DNA from 2 places in the Roseibium sp. LAB1 genome. Region 1 is predicted to be linked to the other one. Evidence: riboswitches for the same ligand, from Rfam matches in the RefSeq annotation. Region 1 holds a riboswitch; the other holds the start of a gene.

Region 1 (4,834 bases):
GACCCGTCCGGACGCTCCATCGAATAGGACCCGGCCATGATGCCACTGTCGGTCGAAAGCGGACAGTGCGACGAATATTCATAAGTTTCGCCGGGCTCTATCACCGGCTGTTCGCCGACCACGCCCTCGCCGCTTACCTCTTCCTGGCGTCCCCTGGCGTCGGTGATCTGCCAGTAACGCGTCTTCAGTTGCACCGGTTCGCTGCCACCGTTGTGGATCTCGACCATATACGCCCAGATGTATTCGCTCTCTTCCGGACGCGATTCATCGTCCAGATAAAACGGCTCGACGGAGACTTCGATCCCTTGGGTGATGGCGGTGTAACTGCCAGACACGACTTTTCCTTAATTTCAGAACTACGGACCTTGAAATAGACCGGTCCGAAGTGACTTCCACGGGACGCACCCGCTCGTTCAGGACGCGCTTATAGGGCGAATGACGCAAGCGTGAAAGAGGCTTGTGACATCTGAGGCTGGAATTGCTTGAGATTTGAAGCTGGATTTTGCATGAACACGATCTGTCAGACCCAAAACAGTGACCTCCTCATGTTCGATGCCCGCCTGCGCCTGCTGATCGATCCGCCGCTCAACCGGCTGGGCCAATCCCTTGCCGGCACGGGTCTCAAGGCCAATAGCGTAACTCTGGCGGGCTTTGTCGCCGGCATGGCAGCAGCTGTTGCCATTGCCTCAGGCCACACAATGGCCGGCTTTTTCCTGATTGCGCTCAACCGCTTTGCCGACGGCCTCGACGGTGCATTGGCCCGCGCGACCACCAAGACGGACCTCGGTGGTTATCTCGACATCACGCTGGATTTCTTCTTCTACAGCGCAATCCCGCTTGCTTTTGCCATTCACGATCCTGCCGGCAATGCGTTGCCCGCGGCCGCTCTTCTCGCCAGCTTCTACGCCAACGGCTCGGCCTTCCTGGCCTTTGCCATCATGGCGGAAAAGAACAATCTTACGACCGACGCTCAGGGCTCCAAATCGCTCTATTACATCGGCGGTCTTGCTGAAGGCGCTGAAACAATCGCCTTGTTTCTGCTCATGGCGCTGGTACCCGCCTGGTTTCCGGTGCTGGCCTACGGGTTTGCAGCTGTCTGCTTTGTGTCTGCCGGCGCCCGGGTGCTTATAGGCATCCGGGCGCTGCAACGTTCAGGCCGTTAAATCGCCGCCAACGCCTTTTCAACATCTTCCAGCAGATCCTGCGGATCTTCCAGACCGACTGACAGGCGCAGAATGCCGTCGGTGATGCCGAGTTCCGCGCGGGCTTCCTCGCCGATCGACTGGTGCGTCGTCGTCGCCGGATGGCAGATCAGGCTCTTGGCGTCACCGAGGTTGTTGGAGATCTTGATCAGCTCAAGCGCATTGGTGAAGCGGAACGCGGCTTCCTTGCCGCCTTCGACTTCCAGCGCCAGCATGGTGGAACCGCCGCTCATCTGGCGCTTGGCAACATCGGCCTGCGGATGATCGTCCCGGCCCGGATAGATCAACCGCTTGAGCTTGGACTGACCGGCCAGGAAATCGGCAATCCGGCCTGCCGTCTCCGTTTGACGAGCGACACGCAGCGGCAGCGTTTCCAGACCTTTCAGCAGCACCCAGGCACTGAACGGGCTCATGTGCGGTCCGGTGTGCTTGATGAAGGGCATCACCTCGTCGTTGATCCACTCTTCGTCGGACAGGATCACGCCGCCGAGACACCGGCCCTGGCCATCAATGTGCTTGGTGGCTGAGTAAACAACTACATCGGCACCAAGCTTGAACGGCGATTGATAGAGCGGGGTGGCGAAAACGTTGTCGACGATCAGCCGGGCTCCGGCTTCCTTCGCGATCTGCGCCACGGCTTCGATATCGATCACTTCCAGCGTCGGGTTGGTGGGGCTTTCCAGGAACAGCGCCTTGGTGTTCGGCCGGACGGCCGCCTTCCACTGCTCGATATCTGTTCCGTCGACCAACGTGCTTTCGACGCCGAAGCGCGGCAAAAGGGTTTCGCAGATATAGCGACAGGAGCCGAACAGGGCCTTGGCGGCAATCACATGGTCACCGGCCTTGACCGAAGCCATCAGCGCCAGGTTGACGGCCGCCATGCCACTGGCCGTCGCCCTTGCTGCCTCGGCCCCTTCCAGTGCCTTGATGCGGTCCTCGAACATGGTGACGGTCGGATTGGCATAGCGGGAATAGACATAGCCCGGGTTCTCTCCATTGAACCTCGCCTCGGCTGCTTCCGCATCGCTGTAGGTGAAGCCCTGGGTCAGGTAGATGGTCTCCGAGGTCTCACCAAACGGTGACCGCATGGTGCCGCCATGAACCAGGTTGGTTGCAGGGCGCCAGTTCTTGTTTCCGGTCTTGGTGGTCTCAGTCATGTCTTTCATTCCGCTCCAAACGCAAAAAACCCCAGCCTCAAGACCGGGGTTCTCACCTCCGGCCTTTTTAGCAACTTGTTTAACGTGGCTGCAAGCCGGCCGGCCCAAATCACCACGAAGTGGGATTGTCCTACGGGAAAAGTAAGCGCAGGTCAATTGCCTTGCGTCCCTTCCTGCCAAATGCCCGGTTCTACCAGAATGCCTGTTGGCGCGGGCGGCCCGATCCTTTAATGACCATAGACCAGCAAATTGCGGGATATCTTCATGAACGTCACAGCAGGTCAGGCCTTGAACGGAAGCGCAATTCTCACAGCAAACGGCATTCTGCCGGAACGGGTAATCCAGGCGATGTTCGCCGCCGGAGAGATTTCAGCGGACGCACCGCCAGTCACTGGACAGATCCAGCCCGCCAGCCTCGACCTGCGTCTGGGCGGGCAAGCGTACCGGGTGCGGGCCAGCTTCCTGCCGGGACCGGACATCCAGGTTGCGGCACGGCTTGAGCAGATGAAACTGCACACCGTCGACCTGAGCGAAGGTGCGGTTCTTGAGACCGGCTGCGTCTACATCGTGCCGCTTCAGGAAAGCCTTGCTCTGGCATCGGATATTTCCGCCACGGCAAACCCGAAAAGTTCCACCGGGCGCCTGGATGTCTTCACCCGTGTCATTACCGACAACGGGTTGGCCTTCGATACAATTCCGGCCGGCTACACCGGTCCGCTCTATGCTGAAATCTCTCCGCTGACCTTCCCGATTCTCGTTCGGTCCGGATCCCGCCTCAGTCAGATCCGCTTCCGGCGCGGCCAGTCGCTCATTCCGGATGCCGAACTGGAAGAGGTCCACAAGGCGCACACGTTGATGAGCGGCGGCAACGAGCGCATCGGCAACGGTGTGCAGCTCTCCATCGATCTGGAAGGGACCGGCCCGAACAGCCTGATCGGCTATCGCGCCAAGCAGCACTCCGGACTGATCGATGTGGATGTCGTCGGCGCTCAGGATGTCCTGGACTTCTGGGAACCGATCTATCGCCGCCAGCGGGCGGAACTGATCCTTGATCCGGATGCCTTCTACATCCTGGTCAGCCAGGAAGCGGTGCATGTGCCGCCGGACTATGCCGCAGAAATGGTGCCGTTCGATCCACTCGTCGGCGAGTTCCGCGTTCATTACGCCGGCTTCTTCGACCCGGGCTTTGGCCATGCGGGAGCCGGCGGTGTCGGCTCACGCGCGGTTTTGGAAGTCCGCTCGCACGATGTGCCCTTCATCGTGGAACACGGCCAGACAATCGGCCGCCTGGTTTACGAACACATGGCGGAACGGCCGGCAACGCTATACGGCGAAGGCATCGGCTCCAACTATCAGGGCCAGGCCCTCAAGCTGTCCAAGCATTTCAGGGCACCCGCCTGACCACCGATGGCCCTGAAAACCGTAACGCGTGAATTCGAAGGCTTTCTGGAAGACCGGAAGTCCCGTTTCCTGGCGCATCTTGTGCCGGTGGACGTGTTCGACCAGCGGCTGGAGGAGCTGCGCAAGGAACACAAGAAAGCCAACCACATCGTCACGGCGCACCGCCGGCTGTTGGAAGACGACCGGATAGAGGAAAGCGGCAAGGACGACGGCGAACCGGCAGGCACCTCCGGCATGCCCACGCTTCGGGTGCTGCAAGGCGCTGAACTGATCAACTGTGCCGTTCTGATCGTGCGATATTTCGGTGGCACGAAGCTCGGCGGCGGCGGCCTCGCACGCGCCTATTCGGGCGCGGCACAGGACGCCATCAACAATGCCAACCTGGTTCCGTTTCAGAAGATCCTTTCAAAAACCGTTCGCGCCGATTTTGCCTCCAGCTCCGAGCTGGAACGGCGGATCGAAAGCCTCGGCTTGACGGTCATCACGCGGGATTACACCGAAGACGGCGTGACGCTGACTGTCGAGGGGCCGGAAGAGGTTTTGGTGGAGTTATAAGTTCTCCAAGTCTGGAAGATCTTTCCCACTTTTCCGAACAAGGCTGCTTGCCGCCCTCAAATAATAGACAGTCGCGCGTACGCCATCCCATGGCTTGACCATGGGATCCATGCCGTTTCCTCACCAAAGAGCCTTGCGCCGTTCGACCGAAGTCACGGCTTGGATTGCCGGATCAAGTCCGGCAATGACGATCGGATGGTTGGTTATCCCGAGCCGACGTCGCATCAGCGGGAGTTGAGAGCCGGATCTGATTGACAAAGCAATCGTACTACTCGCCAAGAACCCGACCGACCACGGCACTCTCCTCAATCATGCGGGATGCACGCCCCCTCCTGCCAATGATCGCAATTATCAGGGAGCAACCGCTCAGGGCACTCACCACGAGATTAGATCGGCACCTCAGTCAAACTGGAGAGCAAAACCGTGCCGACAGGTTACCCGAATGGTCACCGACATCGCGCGTCGCACGTCTTATGTCCGCGCCTTGCCTACCTCAGCCTGAAGCTGTTTGACCTCATT
Region 2 (4,834 bases), 300 kb from region 1:
TCTTCAACATCGTCTCGACAATCGTACACGAAAAGGCACGCGACATCGCGATCCTGAAATCCCTCGGATTTCCGGAAGGCGACATTCAGCAGATCTTCGTGCTTGAAGGACTGGTGATCGGCGTTCTGGGAGCTCTCGCAGGCTCGGCCCTCGGCTTCGGCCTCTCGAGCTATCTTGCGTCCGTCAAATTCGAGTTCACCCAGGACGTGGAAATGACTCACCTGCCGATCTATTTCTCCACCCTGCACTACGTCGTTGCCTGCCTTCTCGCACTGTTTTCCTCCGGAATCGCCGGATATATTCCCGCCCGGAAGGCCGCCCGGCTCAACCCTGTCGACATCATCCGGGGCGCGACATGACCCCTGCCCCGGAACAGCAGGCCCAAGCCGACCGTGTTTTGCTGGAGGCCAGCAATCTCACCCGTATCCTGCCGGCCATCGTGCCGGTGACGCTGGTGCAGGATGTGAGCTTTCAGGTGGGCGAAGCGGAGTTCGTGGCAATTACCGGCCCGTCAGGATCCGGCAAATCCTCTCTGCTCTATCTGCTGGGCCTTCTGGACCGGCCAACGTCCGGCGAAGTCCGGATCGACGGACTTCCCACCCATGCGCTGACATCTGCCGAAATGGCGCAACTTCGTCTGGAAAAACTGGGCTTCGTCTTTCAGTTCCATTTCCTTCTGCCAGAGTTTACCGCGCTGGAAAATGTGATGATCCCGATGCAGCGGCTCGGCAAACGCAGCCCCAAGGCGCAGCTCGATCATGCAACGGGGCTTCTGGCGGCACTCGGACTGGAAGACTTCCTGCACCGCCGCCCGGAGCAACTTTCCGGTGGTCAGCGCCAGCGGGTCGCCGTTGCCCGCGCGCTTGCCAATTCGCCGGCGCTGATCCTGGCAGACGAACCGACCGGAAGTCTGGACAGCGCTTCAACCGAACAGGTGTTTGAAAGCCTGCAGGACATCGTGAAGACCGAGAAAACAACCGTTGTCGCAGTCACGCACGACCTTGAGCTTGCCGACCGGATGGACCGGCGCATCCATCTGGTCGATGGTCGCATCGACTACGACAAGCATCGCTAGGGGCATTCCCTCTCGGCCCGACGAATCAGAAACAATTTGGCCATGTAGCCAGGGTGCTACCTGCCTCAGGCGGCCTGACCCTCGCGCACCGGCTGCACCAGCGCCAGCAACATCAGCAGGGTGACAGGTATCGCAAGCGCCCAGAAGCCCATGATCGTCATCAGAAAACTTGCCAGCAGCCCTCCGGCGGCGAAGGCGGACAGCACCAGGGTCTGGTGACGGATCCGAGACCGGCTGTCTGGCCGCGTTTCGGGATGCGTAAAATAGTCGGCGATGCCAAGCACAAGCTTCAGCGTGTTGCCGGTCATGATGGTTGTCGGAACATGCCGGTTGAGCAGCGTCAGCATGATGACATTCTGAAGCGACATGGCGACGGTCGAAAACCCGATCGCCGTCAGGGTGACGGCCGAGAGCGGGCCTCCGGCGGATGGATCGCCCAGTCCTGCAACCAGCATGAAGGCAGCCACCAGCAAGGCTTCGAGCGCGAACAGATGCTTCACGGTGATCCTGTTTTTCTGCACCAGCCTCGTAACGGAAACGAACCAGAAGAGGGTGGATGCGAAGAAGACTGCCAGCACAAACACCTTCAGGGCCGCGTTTTCCGCCTGGTGAAACACCTCCGTGCACAGAACGACAAGGGTGCCGGTTATGAAGGCCGTAAACGTATGAAACAGGCCGAGGATGCAGACCACATCAATGAAGCAGGCGCAAAAGGCGAGCAGGATCGGCACGATTGGCCGACTGTGATGCAACATGGACCGGTCCAACTACACACACTCCCGAGCTAGTCCTTTCAGGAAGATGTGCCATGCACTGACGGTCTTGCCAAGGTGGAATGGACATGGCATAAGCCCGCAATCATCAAGAGAAGGGCTGGCGCCCTCGCCAACCTGCCGTTCCGGGCAAGGTGGTTTCCGCAACAGGGATGCGGCCGGTCAGACCCTCAACCGAGGCTTTCCGGCAACGAAGCGGTTAATTTGCATGCGCCAGTCCTCCTCGGGCAACCGATGGAGGATTTTTTGTCTCAGGACCCTTTTGCCGGACGTGCGGCAGATCTGATCGAGAACCATGTGGCGGCGAGCTCCCAGCTTGCCGGAACGGATATCTGGTGCCAGGCAGCTGAAGACTGCGTGCTGGCACGGATCAAATCCCTGCGCATTCTGGGCGGCCTGCCGCGGCACAAGGCGCCGCTCAGCCAGTCGGCCCGCACAGAGCGCCTGAAAACACTGCTTCAACTCTGGGCGAACGGCTGCACCTGCGCTGTCGATGAAGACCTGTTTGCCGATATTCTCAATCGGCATGGACCCCTCAGGCACTAATAAAGAAGGCTGGTTATCCGGGGCTTGTCCGAATGCCAAGCTGTGCGTCGGCGGCGCGTCTGTTCGCTCAATCCCTTTTGGGAACGGGACGCGGCTTGCCGCCGTCATCGACGGCCACCATGGTGAAGACCGCTTCGGTCACCTTTTCGCGGTGGCCGTAGCGATGACGCAGAGCCCAGGATTCAAGCTTGATTTCCATCGACGAATTGCCGACGCGAAGGACTTCGGCATAAACGCACAGCACATCGCCCACATGGACAGGCCGGATGAATTTCATCTTGTCGACCGCGATGGTCACAACACGCCCTTCGGCCCGCTGACCGGCAGCGATACCGCCTGCCAGATCCATCTGCGACAACACCCAGCCCCCGAAAATATCTCCCGAGGCATTGGTGTCGGCCGGCATCGCCATGGTACGCAATGTCAGATCGCCAGTCGGCTTTTCGTCGTACACGCCTGAACCCCTCCGCTGATTCTCGCAAGAAGACTAGGTCATAGCCTGCAAGAATAGAAGTGGCTGAACGACGGCGGGTCCCTACGTTGCTGACCCAAAGCCTGTTATCGCAAGACAAACATCAGGATCGCCATGATCCACAAGGGCATGGGTGCCGCGACCCAGATCAGCAGGATCGGCAGGCCGCGATGCATAAGATTGGACGTGTTCATTTTTGTGACTTTCTAGCTGAAGGCCTGGATCTCGAAGACTGTCATCGCCGAAAGAGCGATAATGCCGGTGATGAAGGCCAGTTTTGCGCTGCCGATCAGCGTCCGCCCGGCAACATCCAGCTTCGGCAGCGGCATGCCGCGCGAGTCCAGATACATGGAAAGAAGCATCAGCGAGAACACCGTGAACCAGACGAACACCAGTGCTTCCGCGATCAGGACGATTGTTACCAGCATGATCAGCTCCATTCAGAAGATTGCGAGGACAGCTCGGCTGGTGGATTGGCTCCGGGTGTTCCGAAGGTGGCCAGCCAGAGGCTCTGGGCAATTCGTTCAGCAACGGAGACAATCTCGTCGGCAAGGTCAGGAACGAACAATTCGCGGATCACGGGGCGGAACACGCCGAGCCATTCACCGTAGTCCGCGCTGACCATCTCCTTCTGCTTCAGGTGGGCCGGCACAGGCTTTCCCTTGTAGGCGCCGTTCTTCATCAGCACGGATTGCCAGAAGGCCTCCATTTTCGGCAGGTGCTCTTCCCACCGGCCAGCCAGGCGGCGCTCGAAGATGCCCCCCAACCGCGGATGCTGGCGAATGCAGCCATAGAAGGTATGGACCATCACATGGATCGCCTGTTCGTCGACCTGCTCATAGCGCTGGAGGCGGTCGCCCTTGTCCGGCGTGTCGCGTCTCTGCAGCTTGTACCTGTTTGAACTGGAGTTAGGGGCTTCCATCGCCGCCTCCATAACATTCATTTAAGATGCATCTTTTAAATGGCACAGCGACGCGCTAAAATCAACATATAAGATGAATGTTTAAAGAGACCCAGCCATGCGCCTTAGTCAGGCCAGCGATTTTGCCTTGAGAATCCTGATGGCCACAGGCCAGTCGAACGATCCGCAGACCGTCGACAAGCTGTCGCGGCAGCTTGGCCTTGCCAAGTCTCATGTGATGAAAATCGTCGCCCATCTCGCCAAGGGTGGCTACCTGGAGACGACCCGCGGACGCGGCGGTGGCATCCGTCTGGCCAGGGCGCCAGACACGATCCGGCTGGGTGACGTCGTACGGCTGATCGAGCCAGACCTTGGCGTGGTGGCCTGTCTCAAGCCCGAACCCACAGTCTGCGCTTTCCTGCCGCGCTGCGCCTTGAAAGGCGCGATGGCACGGGCATCGGAAGCGTTTCTCGACAGTCTCAATGCCGACACTCTGGCGTCAATCCTTGCAGGAACGCAATTGGCCATGCCGGTGGAAACCGACGCTTGAAGCAGAACGGCCGCAAGACGGTATCACGGCAAATTCCGGCAAGGCAGCGTTGGATCAAGCTCGGTGGAAAGCAGCATCAGAGTGCGCAGCCCTCACCCAGTGCATCTGCACTGTTGTTCCGGTGATGGACACCCTTGTTGCCTTATAGCGTCGAGGCCTTTTCCAGGAAGTCCATCTGCTCCAGGCAATAGTAGCCTGAAATCCGGCTGATGGTGCCTGCCCGTTTCCAGTCGTTAAGGACGCGGCTGACGTTTTCACGCGCGGCCCCCGCCATGTTGGCGATGTCCGCCTGGCTGAGCTTGTAGTGGATCAGCAACCGGCCATCGTCCAGCGGCTTGCCGAAAGTTTCCGCCAGCTGCAGAAGGGTCTGCGCGACCCGTCCCGGCAAGGGCAGGAACGAGCGCGCCGCCAGCACATCATTGGCGTGACGCAGCCGCTTGCCGACAATTGACAGCATATGCCGGTAGACGGCCGGGTTCTCGTCGGCGAAGCGCTGGAAGGCGGCCTTGTCGATGAA

What was found. A riboswitch is a leader RNA that binds a small molecule or an ion and turns the genes downstream of it on or off. The one in region 1 is predicted to bind S-adenosylmethionine.
Region 2: linked by a shared signal. The riboswitch ahead of ACYQ54_RS15015 (hypothetical protein) and the one ahead of ACYQ54_RS13610 (O-succinylhomoserine sulfhydrylase) in region 1 are both predicted to bind S-adenosylmethionine.

What each region holds. Positions count from the first base shown of each region.
Region 1 covers NZ_BAAGIB010000002.1:803,049-807,882, forward strand. The annotation lists gene apaG (Co2+/Mg2+ efflux protein ApaG) at 1-335, opposite strand, end outside; gene ACYQ54_RS13605 (CDP-alcohol phosphatidyltransferase family protein) at 546-1,163, shown strand; gene ACYQ54_RS13610 (O-succinylhomoserine sulfhydrylase) at 1,160-2,368, opposite strand; SAM riboswitch at 2,406-2,485, opposite strand; gene ACYQ54_RS13615 (2'-deoxycytidine 5'-triphosphate deaminase) at 2,624-3,760, shown strand; gene ACYQ54_RS13620 (IMPACT family protein) at 3,767-4,315, shown strand; gene ACYQ54_RS13625 (ion transporter) at 4,787-4,834, opposite strand, start outside.
Region 2 covers NZ_BAAGIB010000002.1:1,107,985-1,112,818, forward strand. The annotation lists gene ACYQ54_RS15000 (ABC transporter permease) at 1-359, shown strand, start outside; gene ACYQ54_RS15005 (ABC transporter ATP-binding protein) at 356-1,075, shown strand; gene ACYQ54_RS15010 (YoaK family protein) at 1,141-1,830, opposite strand; SAM-I-IV-variant riboswitch at 1,929-2,053, shown strand; gene ACYQ54_RS15015 (hypothetical protein) at 2,095-2,394, shown strand; gene ACYQ54_RS15020 (acyl-CoA thioesterase) at 2,462-2,806, opposite strand; gene ACYQ54_RS15025 (hypothetical protein) at 3,073-3,294, opposite strand; gene ACYQ54_RS15030 (group III truncated hemoglobin) at 3,297-3,788, opposite strand; gene ACYQ54_RS15035 (RrF2 family transcriptional regulator) at 3,886-4,317, shown strand; gene ACYQ54_RS15040 (Crp/Fnr family transcriptional regulator) at 4,460-4,834, opposite strand, start outside.